2 linked regions of the Lentisphaera araneosa HTCC2155 genome follow. The protein of the gene in region 1 interacts with the protein of each later gene in a pairwise test. Links are inferred from orthologs where the notes say so. Each region holds a gene or a part of one and is shown on either strand. Other genes may lie near its edges.

Region 1 (4,559 bases):
TAATGTGTATTTATCTGTATCAGACTGTATAGAGATGTTCATGATGTGGCCGAAACAAGTCGGCCGAGCTCCTTACTGGTCGATCGGTGCGTAGCTAGGAGCTTTCCAGTCAGGGTAAGACGCCTGAATGGCTTCAGCCCATGATTGTTCCATAGCTGGGAGGCCATGGCTAGCAATTTGTGGGTCATTTGCACAAGAAAAACTAAGTGCAGCTAAAAAGAACGTCGCGATAAGAGCTTTTGATTTCATTTGAACTTCCTTACTAAACCAGTTGCATTGTGACCACCAAAACCAAGGTTGATATTGAGGGCAACATCAACAGTGCACTCACGAGACTTATTGGGAACGTAATCAAGGTCACATTCCGGGTCTGGAGTCGTGTAGTTCATAGTGGGAGGGATTTTATCGTTTTTAACAGCAAGGGCACAAACAATAGTTTCCCAAGCGCCAGCAGTACCAAGACCGTGACCAGTCATTGATTTTGTACTAGAGATAGGAATGTTTGGAGCTTTGTCGCCAAAGACAGATTTAATCGCACGTGTTTCGAACTTATCATTCATCGGGGTTGAAGTTCCGTGTGCGTTGATGTAGCTCACTTCTGATGCATCAATTTTTGCGTGCTTCATAGCCATTGTGATCGCAGCAGCAGCACCTGAACCGTCGTCGGCAGGAGAAGTGATGTGATTAGCGTCGGCAGTTGCACCATAACCAATAAATTCAGCGATGATGTTAGCTCCACGAGCTTGAGCACTTTCGAGTGTTTCCATAACGAGGATACCAGCACCTTCACCCATCACAAAACCGTCACGGTCTTTATCGAATGGGCGACTTGCACCTTGGGGATCATCGTTGCGAGTTGACATTGCACGCATAGAAGCGAAACCAGCCATGCCAACGGGAGTAATTGCAGCTTCGGCACCACCTGTAATGATCACGTCAGCATCACCGCGTTGAAGGATCCAGAAAGATTCTCCGATCGAGTGAGTTGAGGATGCACAGGCAGAGACTGCAGTGAAATTGGGGCCTTTAAATCCATGATGGATTGAAACGATTCCCGAGCTCATGTCACCAATCATCTTGGGAATGAGCATAGGAGAAACGCGGCGGGGGCCTTTAGTGACGAGTTTTTCTACTTCTTCTTCGAGAGTAGCTAAACCGCCAATACCCGAACCAATGAGAACGCCGATGCGTTCTGCAGGAATCGACGAGTCTTTGAGACCCGCCTCTTCCACAGCTTCGTTTGAGGCAGCAATTGCAAACTGGCAGAAACGATCGATTTTTTTGGCTACTGCAGGTTCCATGTACTGCGTCGGTTCGAAGTCATTAACTTCGCCAGCGATAGTACAGCGGTGACCTTCAGTATCGAAGCCTTTAATAGTATCCAAGCCACTTTTTCCGGAGAGAAGTCCAGACCAGAAGTCCTGGGTAGTATTACCGACGGGTGAGATTACACCTGTGCCAGTGATAACGATGCGTTTTAATTCCATAGTTTTTGCTGCCGTAAATAAATTTAATTAAGCGTTTTCTTCAACGAATTTAATCGCGTCGCCAACCGTGAGGATGTTTTCGCTTACTTCGTCTGGGATAGTTACGTTGAACTGCTCTTCGAGTTCCATAACGAGTTCTACTGTGTCGAGTGAATCGGCACCGAGATCGTCGATGAATTTAGCCTCAGGAAGGCATTGGTCAGCAGTTACGCTGAGTTTTTCGCAGATTACTTCGATAACTTTATCGGCTGTTGAAGACATAACTCTTCTCCTAAGTTTGTATTAGTTTGTTTTGTGAACGTGTTAAAATGATTGCATGTATTAAAAATGCAAACGCTATTGCATAACCAAACCACCGTCAACATTAAATGTTTGACCAGTGATATATGCAGACTCGTCTGAGGCTAAAAAGGCGATCATTGCAGCGACTTCTTTGGCTTCACCAGCACGTCCCAATGGGATGTTTGTGAGGAAAGCTTCGCGTGCTGCGTCAGAGACGGCATCTGTCATTTCAGTTGCGATGTAGCCAGGAGCTACAGCATTAACAGTGATGTTTCTGCTGGAAAGTTCTTTGGCGCTTGATTTTGTGAAGCCAATGAGGCCAGCTTTTGAGGCGGCGTAGTTAGCTTGGCCAGCGTTGCCCGTAAGGCCAACAACTGAGGAAATATTAATGATACGACCTTTGCGCAATTTCATCATGGGACGCATAACAGCTTTTGTACAGTTGAAAGCACCTTTGAGATTGACCGCCATAACGAGGTCCCAATCGTCTTCTTTCATGCGCATCATAAGTGTGTCACGAGTGATGCCAGCGTTGTTAACGAGAACGTCAACTTGACCAAAATCGCTAAGGATCTGTGTAAAAACTTCACTTACAGCCGTGCCATCAGCAACGTTGAGTGCATAACCTTTTACTTGATCCGCAGGAGCGCCGAGTTCAGTTACAGCATTTTGAGCTGTTTCTTCTCTTGTGCCAATGAGGGCGACTTTTGCACCGTCAGCGAGTAAACGACGACAGATTTCGAGACCGATTCCACGTGAACCGCCAGTTACTACACAAACTTTATCTTTTACGCTCATGATTTTTCCTTTCTTGGATTTAGTATTTTAAAACCGTTGCACCCCAAGTGAAGCCACCACCGAAGGCGACAAAGACGAGGATTTGGCCGCGTTTGAGTTCGCCGCTACGAGCGAGTTCGTCGAGGGCGATGGGGATAGTGGCGGCCGAGGTGTTGCCGTATTTTTGAACATTAACAAAAACTTTTTCACTTGCAATGCCCACTTTATCACCCACAGCACTGATAATACGTACGTTAGCTTGGTGGGGGATGAGCCAGTCGATGTCGTCAACGCTTAGGTTAACTTCTTCTAAAGCTTTCTTAACTGAGTTTGCCATGTTGGTGACAGCGAGTTTGAAGACTTCGCGACCTTGCATTTGCAGGTAGCGTCCTGGGTCTTCTAGATTATCTGCAGTTGCGGGAGTCGCTGATCCACCGATCGCGGTGTGAAGTAATTCTTCGTGGGTGCCATCAGATGCGAGTATAGAGTTGAGTAAAGAATTATCTTTTTCATCAACACTTTCAATGACAGCAGCCCCAGCACCATCGCCGAAGAGAACGCAGGTGTTGCGATCCGACCAGTTGACTTGTGAACTGAGTTTTTCAGCGCCGATAACTAAAGCGTATTTATAATTGCCGCAGCGAACCATTGAAGAGGCGACTTCCATTGCATAGACAAAACCTGTGCAGGCAGCTTCAATTGAAAAACACGCCGCATTCATGGCGCCGATTTTTCTTTGTAAGATCGTCGCTGTATTAGGGAAAGGTTTATCAGGAGAGAGAGTTGCTACGATGATAAGATCGAGATCATCAGCAGTGATGCCAGCATCGCTAAGAGCATTTTGTGCAGCGGGTACACAGAGGTCAGACGTGGCTTGTCGTCGGCAGCAATATGGCGCTGCTCGATACCTGTTCGAGTGACGATCCAATCGTGTGAAGTTTCAACCGTCTCAGCTAAATCATCATTAGTGACGATATTTTCAGGGGCGTATTTACCTGTGCCAATAATCTTAATACCTTTCATCTTAAGCCTCCTGTTCAATTCCTGCAATAATTTGTTTATTGATTTGTTTTTGAGTGAGTTCGTGAGCTACTTTCAGTGCATTTTTCAGAGCGTATGAATCTGAACTGCCGTGGGCTTTGATGAAAATTCCGTTGACGCCTAAGAGTGGGGCTCCACCAGTGGCGCGCGAGTCAGTTTTTTCTTTGAGTTCATCAAAAGCACCTTTCGAGAGGGCGTAGCCAACTTTTCGAACTTGTCTCTTCTTAATGTTTTCTTTAAGCATGCCAGAGATCCCCTTGGCAATACCTTCACAACTTTTTAAAACGAGGTTACCAATAAAGCCATCACAAACTACTACGTCTACTTTATCCTTAAACAAGTCAGTGCCTTCAACATTGCCGATGAAGTTGTAGTCGTTTTCTTTGAGTAGCTTAAATGTTGCTTTCGTGACTTCGTTGCCCTTGCCATCTTCGCTACCGTTTGAAAAGAGACCTACACGTGGAGATTCGAGTTCGAGAATAGCTTTTGCGTAAATTTCTCCCATGATGGAGAACTGATTCAGCATTTCGGGTTTCGAGTCCACGTTAGCGCCCGAGTCGAGTAAAACAAATTTGCCGTGTGGGGCAGGGATGACGGTTGCAATTGCGGGACGATCGATGCCTGGTAAGCGACCAAGTTTGAGGACGCAGCAAGCGACTGAAGCGCCTGTGTTCCCAGCTGAAACTAATGCGTCAGCTTCGCCTTCTTTAACCAATTTAACGGCTATAGCGATGGAGGAGTCTTTTTTACCGCGAATAGCTGCGGTGGGGGGATCGTCCATAGTGACTACTTCACTAGTGTGGACTATCGAAAATCTTGAGAGGTCAACTTGGTATTTGTCGAGCTCAGATTGTATGAGGGATTCATCCCCGACGAGTTTGAATGAAACGTCGGCGGGGATTTCCTCGAGAGCCTGAATGGCTCCGGAGATAATTTCCTGTGGAGCATTATCTCCGCCCATTGCGTCAAGCG
Region 2 (7,577 bases), on another replicon or contig:
AACTCTCAGATAAATCCTACGAAAATTTGCCCGGCATTAATTCTCTGGATTACGTCTTGCTCTTCATGCCAGTGGAGGGTGCTTTCCGCCTCGCAGTGGAAGCTGACGAAAAACTCTTTCTCGATGCCTATAAGAAAAACATCATGCTCGTGAGCCCCTCCACCCTTCTCATCACTTTGCGTACCATCAGTAAAATTTGGCAGTTCGAAAATCAAAACAGAAATACGCAAGCTATTGTCGATAAGGCAGAAGCCCTCTATTCAAAATTTGTTGGTTATGTAGAAAGCTTTCAAAAAGTCGGCAAGGGCATTGAGCAGGCTCGCAAAGCTTACGATAGTGCTGAAGGCCAACTGATGACCGGAAGAGGCAACCTCATTCGTACTTGTAAAAGTTTGGAAGAACTCGGTATCAAAAGTAAAAAGGCTATGCCCAAAGAAGTACTGCATAAAGCTGACATGGACTTTTCAAGTCCAGAGCTGATTGAAGAGAACTCCAAATAATTAGGTAAGACTCTACTTAATAAATTCTAAGTTTTTGGTCATCACAAATTCTGGCCAGATACTGACGACAACTTTGCGTTTAAGTTCCTTGCTGAGTAAAGCTTCGAATTCATCAATGATGACTCGGTCGGGAACATGGCCAACTTGAACCCAGATCCATACGCTCAGGCCTTCTTCTTTTAAATCCTTGTAGCTCACTTTTGTCACGTTGGTGATTCTGTATTTTTTCAAAACTGGATCCGTCATGCCCACAAATTCTTCGCGGTTGGGAAGTGAACTATCGCTTACTTTTTTAACCACATATTTCACCAAGCGTGAGCTCAGAGGGATACACAAAAGGGTCATGCAAAAGATAAGCAATAGATAAAGGCGCTTAACCAACTTATTGGCTGACTGATCTGGGCGAGCTCGTATACCCGCTGCAAAGAAAGTGAGTGCCGAGCCTAAGACAATGCAGATAACGTTAGTAATGAATAAAACCGTTGCCCCTTGTACCGTTGCCGCAATGCCTTTGGAGAGAGCTATCCCAATGGAGGCAATTGGCGGAACTAAAGCCGAAGCAATTGCCACACCCGGCAAGGCTGCAGAAAGGTGCGTTCGCGTCATACAGTGTGCTGCGGCAATACCAGAAACGAAGGCAATGAATAAATCCGCCATTCGTGGAGTTCCACGCGATAAAATCTCGCTGGTTAAATGCTCCATCGGGGTGAACAAGCCAATGAGAAAACTAATCCCTAAAGATGCCAAAAAACCAAATAAAATTGAGCGCGAGGCATTAATAATCATCGGCACATTGCCTTGGACTAAAGCCAAGCCCGTAGCTAAAATAGGTGTCATCAAAGGAGCTACCAACATCGCCCCAATAACGACGGCCACTGAGTTACTAATTAAGCCCAAGGCGGCTATAGAAGTGGAGAGCAACATCAAGGAAACAAAGTCGAAATTCCAGGTGGAGTTCATCAACAAAGCTTCGTGAAGCTCAATGCGCCCTTCACGTGTCAATTGCGGTACAGCTAAGTTGCAATAATACTCAAATTTATCTTTAAATCTTTCAGCCTTATTTTTGGCTACGCGGTGTGCTGCCACCGAGATATCTTTATTTTTCTCGATGAGCTTATCCGCCATATCTCCAAAGAGAGTTTTCTGAATTGAACCGCCCGTAGAAACCCCAAGCACGACAAAGTCGTAGCCCTCTTCTGCCGTCTCTGCAATTCCTTCCAAAACATCTTTATGATGAACCACACGACCCTTTAAATAATGACCATCTAATTCTAAGTCGACTTTTTTTAACATTTTCGAGAGTTGGTGAATACCCACTTCTTCCATGATTTCGGGCTGATTATTTGGTGGTTTAACCATGAGGGGGTGAACATGTGTACCTTGCGACTTCACCAATGAATTACAGTGCTTGAGCGCATCAAGGGCATGAGGTCCACCCGAGCATGGCACCAAAATCTTTTCAATTCGCCCCACATCGGCCTTGCCCGGACGAATAATAGTCGTTGAGCAAGGAGCTAATTCAAAAAGTTTATCGGTATAATGCTCTTTACTCCCAGCCGCTCTGCGACTCAAAAATAATTGCTTGCACTTCTTTTCTGAGAGCAACTTCATTGTCACCTTAGTGAAGCGTTCTCCACTGAGCTGCAAACAAGTGATTTTTGGAATGAAGGGAGTCTCTGGAGTCTCAGTGAAATTTTCATTGGGGATAGCCACATGAGTCTGAATACGGCGTTGTTCGCGTACAATGCGCGCATACACTTGACCTGGCACGCCATCTTTACCTTCGTATTCAGCTAAGTCGAGTTGTTCTACTTTAGTCTCATCTTGCCTCACTTTGCGAATCACAAAGATATACAGGTCATGACTCTCGGCGTAAGCCATCTGATAAGCCCAGGCAATTAGTGGCTTAACTTCTTCTGGACTTTCGACGACTACTGCTACACTCATTGACACATTTCCATTTTTTTCCTCCCGCAAATTAGTGACTTAAATCACAAAAATCAACGACCCTTTTTTGTCAAGAGAACTAAAGTTTCGAAATGTTCCGTTTGAGGAAACATATCAAACAACTGAATTTTAAGCGGCTTATACTCACGAAACAGAATCCCTAAGTCTTCTAATAATGAGCGTGGACTACAGGAGAGGTAGGCCAAATTATCCGGAGCTAATTCTAATATTCTACGAAGAGCCTGTTCGTGCATTCCCTTGCGAGGAGGATTGAGCACAGAGAACTCCATCTCTAAATCACTTTGCTTGAGAAATTCCGCCACATCCTGCTCAATAAATTTGACATTCTCTATACCATTGGCCTTAAGGTTTTTTTCCGCCATGCGAACGTTTTCAGGAAAGTTTTCAACCGCTGTAACTGAGTCCACCAAGTCGCCAAAAATCACTGGCATTGTACAGGTTCCTGAATAAAGATCGTGGATTTTTTTTGGCTGACATTCTTTAATAAAATTACGAACTGAGGTATAAGCTGCGGAAGCCACATCATGATTAGCCTGAAAGAAAGTGAGCGGACCTAAAATAAAGTCGCGTCCTAAGAGGTTTTCCGTAATGAACTCTTGTCCCCAAAACTTGCGACATTCACCCAAGCTATCGTCAAGGCGATTATCGTTTACATTCCAATAAACTGACTGCACTCCTTCATCTAGAAGCTTTTGTGCTATCTGTTCGAGTTTAGCTTCATCTGCAGAAGAAGTGGTCAAAAGAGATACTAATTGTTGACCTGACCTCGTTCGACGAATGATAATATAGCGAAGGCAGCCGTAATACTTATTTTGATCATAGGCTTCCAAGCCAACTTCGCGACTTAATCCCAAGGTCTTTGCGTAGATCGCATAATTTTCGTCTTCAACTAATGAACATTCATTGAGTTCGACAATGCCTTTTTGACCATCACAACGACGTTGCCCAGAACCTTCTGGAGTCACAATAAAATCCATGCGCTGGCGATATTTATAATCCCGCGCAGACGCAACCGCCTCTACTTCTAATTTCGCCAGAGAAGACATACCTGGAGTTTCTCTCACTAAGCGCTCTAAGGCCTGTTTTTTTATTTCTAATTGTTGCTCATAAGAATGTTGCTGCAAACTACAACCACCGCATTCTTCAAAATGTTGACATGCGGGTTCCGCATCAAAGCGATGCTTCCAGCGAACCTCAGCAAAAATCTGCATGAATTTCTCTTTGGCTTTGGCGTTGCCTTTAACTCGCTTTTTTCGTGCCATTTAGGCCCCTAAAGCCGTTTTCACAATCGACAAAGCTTTTTCTGAAAGATCGAGTTTCAAAGCTGCTTCATGAGCTTTTTCGCTCATTTTTCCCCAAGTTTTTTGTACGATATCTACTAGTTTTTCATCGCTGTGTTTAGCAATAAAGTCATCAAAGTAATAATTGAGAAAAACCATGCAGGCACAATCTTCGACACATTGGCTATCGCTATTATTCTTAAAGTTTTTCTTTTGGCACGCTTCACTTGCACGTACAATTTCTTCACTTGAGTATCCACATTCTTCCATGATTTCAGAAAGGATTTTAGCGTGAAGTTTAGCTAATGTGGTACGCCATTTAAAGTATCCCGCTTTACCTTCTGGAAAATCATTGCGCTTCAATTCCCAACGGCAAATATGCTGTGCTCTTGCTGCTAGCTTAATAGTTTCGTCAACTTCTGGATAAAGGCGCTCTTGCCATTCTCCCATGCATTTAGAGTAAAGCACATTCGCACCGACTTCATTTCCATCAATTATTTTTTTATCGGGATCAAGTTGGTTTTTTTCTAAAATTAGCTCAAGGGCTTTTTGATAATCGGCCATTATTTACTCTCCTTATAATCATTGAACAAAGTCATTACATTCTCTGGAATCTTTACTGGTCTTCGCGTTTCTGCACTCACAAAACAATGCGTCGTTCCGCCTACTACTAATAAGTCGCCGTTTTGATTGAAAACTTCGTTTTTCACAAGCATGCGGCAACCTTTCATTTCTGAAATACTCGCTTTAATAAGCAACATATCATCGTATTTCGCAGGGATTTTATAGTCACAATTTGCAGATGCTACTGGCAACATTAAACCATCGGCTTCTAAAGTCGTATAAGGCAGTCCCATATTTCTTAAAAGTTCATTGCGAACACGTTCAAAATAAACGAAAAAATTAGCGTAGTAAACCACACCCATTTGATCTGTGTCTGCATAGGGTACTCGATAAGAAATTTCTGCCTCAACCATTTGATTAACCTTCTGCTAAGCCTTTTTTTACTCGTTCTGCCATCATCGCAATCACTGCTTCTAAACTAAGATCAGAAGTATCAACCATCACCGCATCTTCGGCAGGCTTTAAAGGTGAAACAGCACGATTCATATCCATTTCATCTCTCTTTGCGATCTCCGCAGCTACTTTTTCAACTGTAGCTCCTTCAGAAACTTCTCCCTCTTGAGCCAAGCGTCTTTGGGCTCTTACCATGGGTGATGCACTCACATAAAATTTGAATTTTGCTTCGGGAAAAACCACTGTTCCGATATCTCTCCCTTCCATAACGATCAAGCCTAATTCAGCTGCTTCACGTTGGCGTTTCACTAACCATTTTCGAACAGCAGGGATCTTTGCCACAAGACTAACTTTTGCCGCAACTTCCGGCGAACGTACCTGCGAGGCCTCAGCTAATTCCCCATTGATATGTAACAATAGATCTAACCCTTCACCAGAAACGTAACGAATATCTTGCTCTGGAAGGATTGCTTCGACGGCATCCGCCTGAGTTTCGGGGTCAATCCCTTTAGCGATAACCACGGAAGTTAAAGCGCGATACATATCGCCCGTATTTACAAAATACGCATTAAGTTCTTTTGCAAGCCCTTTTGCTGCAGAGCTTTTACCAGATGCGGCAGGGCCATCAAGTGTAATTTGAGCTATTTCAGCCATAAAATATCCTTTAAAATTTTTCTCAATATAGCTCGCTTGAAACCTAATTCAGTCGAAGAAAATGATTTTTTCAGCACTTCTTTTAAATACAACTTAAATATTAATTTTGGAGGTTAGGTGTACATAATGAACAACAGCTTCACAAAGACTCACATCTAAAACTTTTTATCTACTTTTTCTAGCCATATACTATGTGCAGAGAAGGAGAGCTTCTCATCATTTAACTGTCGTTCTGCACCCTCCCCTCCCTCCTATTGACACTCCCAGCAGGGCGACAGTTTTTTTATCCCAAAAAAAAATATTCACTAATGCGACTTGAAAAAAACCAAATCATCCTAATTGTAAAGGACAAATAAAAATTTTGGATACAAATCATGAACGCACTTTGCACAACATATCGCTGGAACACCACAGTCGTAATGCCTAAGCATTATACGACCGCGGGGCTATGGACATGTGCAAAAGGATTTCAATAGATAGATTTATCCACATACACTTTCCGAAGCCCCGCAGAAAAATCTGCGGGGCTTTTTTTTGCCCAAAAATCAATATAAATTTAAGAGACATACAATGGTTAATTTACAAAACGAATACCAAAAAGCTATCAAAGCTAAAAATACAGTTAAGCAACAATTCATTATCAATTTACAAAAGCTATTCTTGAAAGTAAAAGATAAGCCCCCAAGCGAACTCTCTAGCGAGTCGCAGTTGCTTTTAGCGATTGTCCAGAACATCCCTTACATCACAAGTCAGGAGTTCGATGCTTTGATCCTTTCTTCAGTTAGAAGTGAAGAGGCCCCTAAAACAAAGGGGCTTCTCAAAGCAAGTTAAAGTTTAAGCAGAACAAACATCCACATAATTGATCTTGCTGACCATAAAATGGTCCGAGGCCAATTACTAAGCACCAAGCGCTGAATACATTTTTCATCTTTTCCGTGCTTTTGCAGTCGAGCATGACAAGGAACGCTCCAAATGGCAGTCGAAAGCCAAATCAAAATGGCCAACAGAGCATTTAGGACCCCGTATTTCCCCATCAAGAAAAGAGATGTCCCAAGGTCAACTATCATTAATGGGACCACAATAAATGATATACGATCCGCGTGAAACTTTGCGAACTCAGCAAAATGAGACTCACTTACATATTTAAAGCTCGGATAGTGCACAATCTGAATGAGCCATATCAAGCCCGTCAGGCTGAAGCATACAAAGATTTGTAACAGCAAAAGTAAATCCATTTACGACCTTATAATTTTATTAAAGTATGATCTATTTATCTCTATCCCTATTAGCATAAGCTAGACTGGCTCATTATCAAACTTTATTAAATCTATCTGATGATCTCTGTAATCCTACCCTATTTCAATGCTGAAGCGACGTTAAAAACTGCTATTGAAAGTCTAATCAATCAGAATTATGAAAATTTCGAACTCATTCTTTGCAACGATGGCTCAACAGATGAAAGTGAAATAATTGCCAAATCCTTCGCCAATGATAAGAGAATCAAGTTAATACAGCAAAAGAACCAAGGCGTCGCTCGAGCTCATAGCTTCGCCATGCAGCATGCCGTCGGTGAATATATTGCTAGAATGGATGCGGATGATTTTGCTCATCCCGATAGGTTTAAATTGCAACATCAACATTTGACCAACGACTCCAACTTACAGGTATCAGCCAGTCAAGTAGAATTTAATTCATGCTTAGATAAGGCAGAGGGATTCCAACACTTTGTGGACTGGAACAACACTCTCCTCACTTATGAGGAAATTTTAGAAAATCGCTTCATAGAAATGCCACTGGTCAACCCAAGCACCATGATTCGACGAGAACTTTATGAATCCATCGGAACATACCAACACAACAGTTTCCCAGAAGATTATGATTACTGGCTCAAAGCTTTATCGAGCGGAGCCAAAATTGAAAAACTCCCGCACAAACTCATAACTTGGAATGACTCCTCCTCACGTCTCACGCGTAGTTCTCTACTTTATGACCCAGAGAATTTTTACGCATGCAAAGCTTATTATTTAGCTCAGGAGCTACAAAAAAATAATATTGACGAAGTGGTGATTTGGGGTGCAGGAAACAAAAGTCGCAAACGCTCTGATGAATTACTTAAGTACGGGATCACAATCAAAGCTTATATTGATGTCTCAAAGAA

What was found.
Region 2: the proteins of LNTAR_RS17105 (region 1) and LNTAR_RS08175 interact in binary tests that used the Escherichia coli proteins (3 or more experiments, as listed by UniProt). The link is inferred for Lentisphaera araneosa HTCC2155 from one-to-one orthologs.

The regions. Positions count from the first base shown.
Region 1 is NZ_ABCK01000018.1:110,837-115,395, forward strand. What follows is about bases 132-2,983. They hold LNTAR_RS17105 (acyl carrier protein), read right to left. Parts: upstream 1,749-2,983; coding sequence 1,515-1,748; downstream 132-1,514. Other genes in these bases: LNTAR_RS27290 (hypothetical protein), read right to left, coding at 132-249; fabF (beta-ketoacyl-ACP synthase II), read right to left, coding at 246-1,487; fabG (3-oxoacyl-[acyl-carrier-protein] reductase), read right to left, coding at 1,824-2,567. Outside these bases: rRNA maturation RNase YbeY, read right to left, coding at 1-42; more of LNTAR_RS27290, read right to left, coding at 73-131. UniProt on the Escherichia coli protein: Carrier of the growing fatty acid chain in fatty acid biosynthesis.
Region 2 is NZ_ABCK01000006.1:280,208-287,784, reverse strand. Bases 3,019-5,731 are described here. They hold LNTAR_RS08175 (acyl-CoA thioesterase), read right to left. Parts: upstream 4,726-5,731; coding sequence 4,312-4,725; downstream 3,019-4,311. Other genes in these bases: cmk ((d)CMP kinase), read right to left, coding at 4,730-5,419; LNTAR_RS08180 (DUF4202 domain-containing protein), read right to left, coding at 3,731-4,312; rlmD (23S rRNA (uracil(1939)-C(5))-methyltransferase RlmD), read right to left, coding at 3,019-3,730. Also shown: LNTAR_RS08195 (DNA recombination protein RmuC), read left to right, coding at 1-500; LNTAR_RS25400 (DUF389 domain-containing protein), read right to left, coding at 513-2,447; more of rlmD, read right to left, coding at 2,501-3,018; LNTAR_RS08165 (hypothetical protein), read left to right, coding at 5,990-6,250; LNTAR_RS08155 (glycosyltransferase), read left to right, coding at 6,754-7,577.